DNA from 3 places in the Ruegeria sp. CDSB117 genome. Region 3 is predicted to be linked to each of the others. Evidence: riboswitches for the same ligand, from Rfam matches in the RefSeq annotation. Region 3 holds a riboswitch; each other region holds the start of a gene.
The links. Region 3 has a riboswitch for cobalamin ahead of AC2FJC_RS22800 (metal ABC transporter ATP-binding protein). Riboswitches for the same ligand answer to the same signal wherever they lie in the genome.
Positions count from the first base shown of each region.

Region 1: it holds a riboswitch for cobalamin, as region 3 does, so the genes downstream of both, AC2FJC_RS12150 (DUF1636 family protein) here and AC2FJC_RS22800 (metal ABC transporter ATP-binding protein) in region 3, are expected to answer to the same signal.
Region 2: it holds a riboswitch for cobalamin, as region 3 does, so the genes downstream of both, AC2FJC_RS08015 (DUF1636 family protein) here and AC2FJC_RS22800 (metal ABC transporter ATP-binding protein) in region 3, are expected to answer to the same signal.

Region 1 covers NZ_JBXWOS010000009.1:104,527-106,722, reverse strand. The annotation lists gene cobW (cobalamin biosynthesis protein CobW) at 1-431, opposite strand, end outside; gene AC2FJC_RS12150 (DUF1636 family protein) at 428-817, opposite strand; cobalamin riboswitch at 901-1,110, opposite strand; gene AC2FJC_RS12145 (hypothetical protein) at 1,804-2,196, shown strand, end outside.
Region 2 covers NZ_JBXWOS010000005.1:114,813-117,008, forward strand. The annotation lists gene AC2FJC_RS08010 (bifunctional enoyl-CoA hydratase/phosphate acetyltransferase) at 1-297, opposite strand, end outside; cobalamin riboswitch at 491-696, shown strand; gene AC2FJC_RS08015 (DUF1636 family protein) at 798-1,154, shown strand; gene AC2FJC_RS08020 (ABC transporter ATP-binding protein) at 1,151-1,936, shown strand; gene AC2FJC_RS08025 (ABC transporter substrate-binding protein) at 1,947-2,196, shown strand, end outside.
Region 3 covers NZ_JBXWOS010000041.1:2,516-4,711, forward strand. The annotation lists gene AC2FJC_RS22795 (acyltransferase family protein) at 1-244, opposite strand, end outside; cobalamin riboswitch at 535-745, shown strand; gene AC2FJC_RS22800 (metal ABC transporter ATP-binding protein) at 975-1,733, shown strand; gene AC2FJC_RS22805 (metal ABC transporter permease) at 1,726-2,196, shown strand, end outside.

The DNA of each region.
Region 1 (2,196 bases), on a different contig from region 3:
AAACGCCCAGCGGCGACGGCCTCGGCGTCCGCCAGAGCGATCACACCATCAACGGTGATTTTCGAGCGGATATCGGGCCAATCAAACGCCTTGAGCAGCGGTTTGGGCAGGGCGAGACCGGACGTTTCGATCAGGATGTGATCAGGACGCGGCTCCAGCGCCATCAAGGCTTCGATGGTCGGGATGAAATCATCGGCCACAGTGCAACAGATGCATCCGTTAGCCAATTCCATGATGTTTTCCGCCGGGCAATCCGGGATGGCGCAGGATTTCAGGATATCGCCATCCACACCCACATCGCCGAACTCATTGACGACCACAGCCAGACGCTTGCCCTGCGGGTTCTGCATCAGGTGCTTGACCAGCGTAGTTTTGCCCGAGCCCAGAAAGCCGGTGATCACAGTGACGGGGAGTTTTTCGAGATTGCTCATTTCAGGGCTCCAATCGGGGGAATGCGGGCCGCACAGTTTTTGCGGAAATGTTCGGGGCGCTCACGCCATTTCACCAGACCGTCTTCAGCGGCCAGATATTTGGTGACGCCTTCGACGATGGTCTCGACGTGGTCGGTCTCGTCGAGGTTTTCATAAATAAAGGTCCATCGGGACGAGCCACCACGCAAAACGATCGAACATCCCTGATCACAGTTCGACAGGCATTCCACCGGCTTCAGGTCCACGCCGTCAGGCAAGCCCGCCTGTTCAAGCGCTTTGTGCAGCAAAGTGCCGGGTCGCTGGGCGTCATCTTCGATGGGCAACCCACGGCGGCATGTCGTGCAGACCAGCAATTCAACTGGTGCGGTCTCGGTCACGTCTCTCATCCCCCTAATCCTTTGTACGGGGGACGGGGTTTCATGCGGGCCACGTGTGCGACATGGACCCGACACCGGAACACCCCGCCCGGTTTCAACTTCGGGTGCTGGCAGGTCTCCCGGCTTGCGGATGTCAGAGCGTTTGCCCTGTCGGATGTCCCGCCTTCCCGGCCTATTGGGCCAGTGGCTTTGGGCACCCTCTCCGGTCACGGTCGCGGGGGCGGCTGTGCTTGGCGATGACATCGCTGGCACATTCCCTTTTCATCCATCCGAGGATGGACACCAACGCATGCGACATGCGGCACGGGCAGGGGGCTTGTCAAGCACGACCAGGGTTTGAAAACCGGTTACGTCAGAAAAGCGACCAGCCGAAGTCAGTCAGCGGCATCCGATGCGATCCGATCACGAAGCCAGGCGCAAAACAGCCCCGCAGCCGCGGATGATTGAGCGCTTCCGTGCTTGGCAATCAGGTAGTGCGGTTGTGCAAACGGAATCGCTGGACCGGCAATCGCAACAGGCGCGACTTGGGCAATCGCGTTCTGTGCGAACCTTTGGGCAATATTAAGGAAGCGGGCAAAGGCGCGACAAAGACAAAGCACATCCCTCTACCACTGACGCATTGTGCGTCGCGCCGTTTGTTAGCGGGAAAAGATTTGGCACGTGTGGCATTACTTTCAAACCGCTTCGACATTTAACCCCGGACATCAACGGCGACGGTTATGCTGTTCCAGAAGCCAGTAGGAACATGATACCCAAGTGTATACGCCCGAATTTGCGAAAGCAGCGCAGAAAGCTAAGTGTTTGAAAAGAAGTGGAGGCGAGTACCGGAATCGAACCGGTGTACACGGATTTGCAATCCATAAAGACAGGCAGCGAAAACAACGGCTTATGGGTGCAAAACACCCCCTGACAAAAAGTGAACAAAAAGCGAAAGTTTCAACGCTCTTTGCGATTCAGAATGCTCACAAAATCGTTTCTAACCTTGGGATAATTTGATGAGTTGGGCGGTTGCAAACGAATGCGCCGAGCGCCGTTTTGGCAGCGCTGCGCGCAAGCAGATCATTATGTTCCTGGCCGACAAGGCGAGCGATGATGGCTCGGGCATCTGGTGCTCCAAGGGGACGATCCAGCGCCACACAGAGCTCAGCGAGAGCACGGTCAAGCGCACCATCATCGACTTCTTGCGCGAGGGCATTCTGATTGAGACAGGGCGGCGGCAGTGCAAGAATGGCTACACCGTCATTTACCGCATCGTTCTGGAGCGCGTGGCCGCGCTCGAAACCACGGCCGAGCCCGACATTGAGACGGGGGTCACTGTGAACCCCGTCCAGCCTGAACCCGGTACGGGGTCCACGGTGAACGGGGTACGGGGTTCAAGGTGGACCCCA
Region 2 (2,196 bases), on a different contig from region 3:
TTCTTCGCCCGCCATAACCGGAGCATGAAAACTCAGGTCCGCCCGACGTGTTTGCGTACCGGCCCCCGGTAAGATGTTTCCAATGACTGCAGCCACCAAACCCGCGGGCCACAAGGCGGGCGCAACAGCCTCGGGGTGTCCATCTCCATCTCCGTCATAGGCCGCCAGATTTAGCGGGTTGTGGTCACCCGAAGCCGAGGCAAACGCGTACAAGTCGTCCACGGTGCACAATCGGGTGACCTGCGCCTTGTCGCCTACCTTCAGTTGAGAATAGGTTCTGTTTTCTTGAATTTTCATCTCGTCCGGCTTTGTTTTTGAATGCGTGTTCGTTGTTTCAAACATTGGATGTGCGGCCCCCCGGAACCAGAACATATCCACCTTTGTTGCTACATTTCTGCAACGCAGCGTAGTCAGATCATTGGCAAATGACAAATGACCTCTGTGCGTGGGGCGGCGCGGATTATCGCTTGACCCAAATTCGGAACTCGGGCAAGCATCACCGCGATGGTTCCCTATGGTTCGCCACGGGATGAAAAGGGAATACGGTGAGGTTGCCAACAAGCGCCAAGTCCGTGACTGCCCCCGCAACTGTAAGCGGTGAGCGACGCCAAATACCCACTGACCCCAAATGGGTCGGGAAGGATGGCCAAGCCACGACCCGCAAGTCAGGAGACCTACCATCCGATGTTCAACCAACCCGGGGCGGGGCGTCCTGGAAGGAGGCTTTATGACACGTCTAAGACGTGATGACATGATTGGCACCTTCTGCCCGCGCTTGGCAACAGGCGGAGTGGGCTATGTCGATCAGTCCTGATCATTTCCTTCTGATTTGCGAGACCTGCGAGGGTTCTGACCGGGCGGATTCATTGCGCGCTGCGCTTGCAAGCAAGCTTCCATCCAGTTTTGACATCCAAAGCGTTTCCTGCATGGCCGGTTGCGGTCGTCCCACAACCGTCGGGGTTCAGGCATTCGACAAAGCGCAGTACCTTTTCGGTGACATCCAATCGACTGAGGACGTGGATGCTTTGGCCGAATTTGCACATCAATACCATCGCATCGCGGATGGGTGGACCAATGCAACGCAGCGCCCGCCTGCCCTTCTTGAAAAGACTCTGGCGCGCCTGCCGCGGCTAAAAGTGGAGACAAGCGCATGACCTGCGGAGCTTTCCTTGAGGCGCGCGGGCTGGAGTATTATGCCCTGAACGGCGACGTACTGCTGCAAAACATCAATTTCGAACTGAATGAAGGGGCCACTCTGGCAATTGCCGGCCCAAACGGTGCGGGTAAGACAACGCTGCTGAATCTTTTGTGCGGCGGTGAAGAGATTGTGCTGGGGGACGTTTTGGTAAAGGGGCGCAGCCTTCGGCAGCTTTCGGCAATGGACCGCGCCCGAATGATCGCCGTGGTCAGTCAGCAGGAATCGCCGGACGGGCGTTTGTTTCTGCGTGACTACGTGGCCCTTGGGCAAATCCCCATCCGCGCTGATCGGTCTGCCGCTGAGCACGCCTTGGAATTGGACCGAATCCTTAAACTGACCGGACTCTTCGCCCTCGCCGACAAGCGAATGGCCATGTTATCCGGCGGGGAACGCCAGCGTGCTCATATTGCAAGGGCGCTGGCGCAGAACCCGTCGTTGCTGTTTTTGGATGAGCCGACGAACCATCTGGATCCGGATGCCAAGGGACGCATGCTGTCGCTGGTCGCCGAGCTGGGCATTACGGTGGTCATGATCGTTCATGATCTGGTCATGATCCCGGAATTCGCGACCCATGTCGCGTTGATGAAATCCACGCGCCTGACCGGTTTCGGCCCAGTGCACGAAGTGCTGACACCCAAAAGGGTCCGTGAAACGTTTGGTGTCGATTTTCTTAGCTTTCAGCATGAAGGCCGCATGATCCCGGCACTGGATATCCGAAGAACCACTACCTCAAACTAGGAAAAGTAAAATGAACAAAACTCTCTGGTGCGCTGCACTGATCAGCGGCATTGCAAGTGCCGCAACAGCGCGCGAGATCACCGTCGACAATTGCGGCGAGCCGCTGGTGTTTGAAACTCAGCCCGAGCGGCTGGTCGTACACGACATGAACATGACCGACATGGCCTTTGCGCTGGGTTTGCAGGACAAGATCGTGGGCCTGACGGGCATCACCGGCTGGTACAAAACCAGCCCCGAGTTTGACACCCTGCGCGGCGACA
Region 3 (2,196 bases):
CCAGTACGACGACACTCAGGGCTGGCAAGATCCGTCGGGCCCGACGCTCGTAGAACTTCAAAAGAAAGAAGCTATTTTTTCCAAGATCATCAAGGATAATAGAGGTTATTAGATATCCGCTGATAACGAAGAAAACGTCTACGCCTAAAAAACCTCCACTGAACAGGCTTATGCCGGAATGAAAAAGAACCACTGGTAAAACTGCAATGCTGCGAAGGCCATCAATTTCTTTCCGTTGCAGCATTTAATCAAAACCCACTCTTGTATTTTGTGCTCGGGCCTGTGAGCTTTCGAAGCGCATCTGTCGTCAAGAGTGTGTCGAGGAACTTTGAGCCGCCGCAGCCAATCGAACAAAGTATTGGCAGGTTTATGCGTTCCGGTCGTTGCAAGACCCAGGCTGAAAACTTCTGAGTGAGCCCTGCGAAGTCACTGCCATTGCTAGCACCCTTATCGTAGAATTTTTTTGGCTGATTGGAGCCTGGTACAAATTGCCATCACCGATTGGTTCGCGCTCTTGTCGAATCAAATCAATTCGTATTTGGTCCACGTGATGGTTCCCGACTGTATTCTGCGGTCAGGGATAAAAGGGAATACGGTGCGGTTCTGTGAAAAGACCAATTCCGTGACTGCCCCCGCAACTGTAGGCGGCGAGCGACCCGAGATCGTCCACTGGGCAATAGCCTGGGAAGGATCGGGATAGCTTTGACCCGCAAGTCAGGAGACCTGCCATCCGAAATTTATGAACCTGGGCGGGGTGTCCCAGAGGGAGATGACAATGTTTCAAGCGGTCCGTACCGTGCACGAACTTGCGCTCGCTTTGCCCCTGTCCGAACACAGGAGGCGTTGCCGTTGTCATTGCAAAAAGCTGACACCCAAAGGGGTAAGTGCTTGACGGAATTTAGTGTTCCGGTGCTGGTCACGGGGGCTCTGGCGCTGTCGGCGATCTTGTGGCTCGCGATTTACGCGGTGATTTGATGTCGGCCGTTTTACAAATCCGAGATCTGACGTTGGGCTACCGCGACCTGACATTGTTTCACCGCCTCTCCATGGATATCGCGGCCGGGACAACCCTGGCCGTTCTTGGTGCAAACGGGTCGGGCAAGAGCACATTTGTAAAGATGCTGCTGGGCTTGATGGATCCGCTTTCGGGCAGTTTGACTTGGCCGCAGGGCCGTCCTGGTGACATCGGGTACCTGGCGCAGATGACCGAGTTCGACCGCCGATTTCCCATCCGTGTGAGGGATCTTGCCGCGATGGGTGCTTGGCGCGGGTTTGGCTATCGTACCGGGCTGGACGCCGCGGCACGTGACCGGATGGCCGCCGCGCTGGATGAGGCCGGGGTACTGGATATCGCTGACCGGCCTCTGCATATGCTATCGGGCGGGCAACTGCAGCGCGCGCTGTTCGCACGGGTTATCATGCAGGACGCGCCGCTGATCCTGCTGGATGAACCGTTTGCCGCCGTCGACCAAAGTACTGAGGCGCATCTGCTGTCGATTATACGCCGATGGCGCGATGAGGGGCGCGCGGTGGTTTTGGTGGTGCACGATCTTTCCTCGGTACTGGACTATTGCAGCCACGCGCTGCTTTTGGGCGGGCAAGAGGCGACCCATGGACCGGTGAATGACGTTCTGACACCAGACCGGCTGGTTGCGCAAGGATACCTCTCGGAAAGTCAGGCGTCCTGGATGTTCCGTGGCACCCATTCAACAGCGGAGCACGCCAATGTATGACCTGATCGTCGAAATGTGGAGCTTTGCCTTCATGCGTCGCGCTTTTGTGGCAACCACGGTTTTGTCGGCTTCGGTCGCGCCGGTGGGGGCATTTCTTGTTCTGCGTCGCCTATCGCTGGCTGGTGAGGCCATGGCCCACGCGATTACCCCGGGCATCGTCATCGGCTTTGTCACGGCGGGCTTGTCAGTCATGTCACTGCTGGTCGGAGGGCTTATCGCGGGTGTTGGCGTCGCCATTTTGACCGCCTTTCTCGCACGCCGGACGATCCTGCGCAGCGATGCCAGCCTTGCCTCGCTGTATCTGATCGCACTGGCGGTGGGTATCTTTATTCTGTCTGCAGCAGGGTCCGCAGTCCCACTAAAAAGCTTCCTGTTCGGATCAATCCTTGGGATCGACGACGCGTCGATGATCCTTGTCGGAGGGGTGGCGACGGTAACATTGTTGGCATTCGCCGTTCTGCTT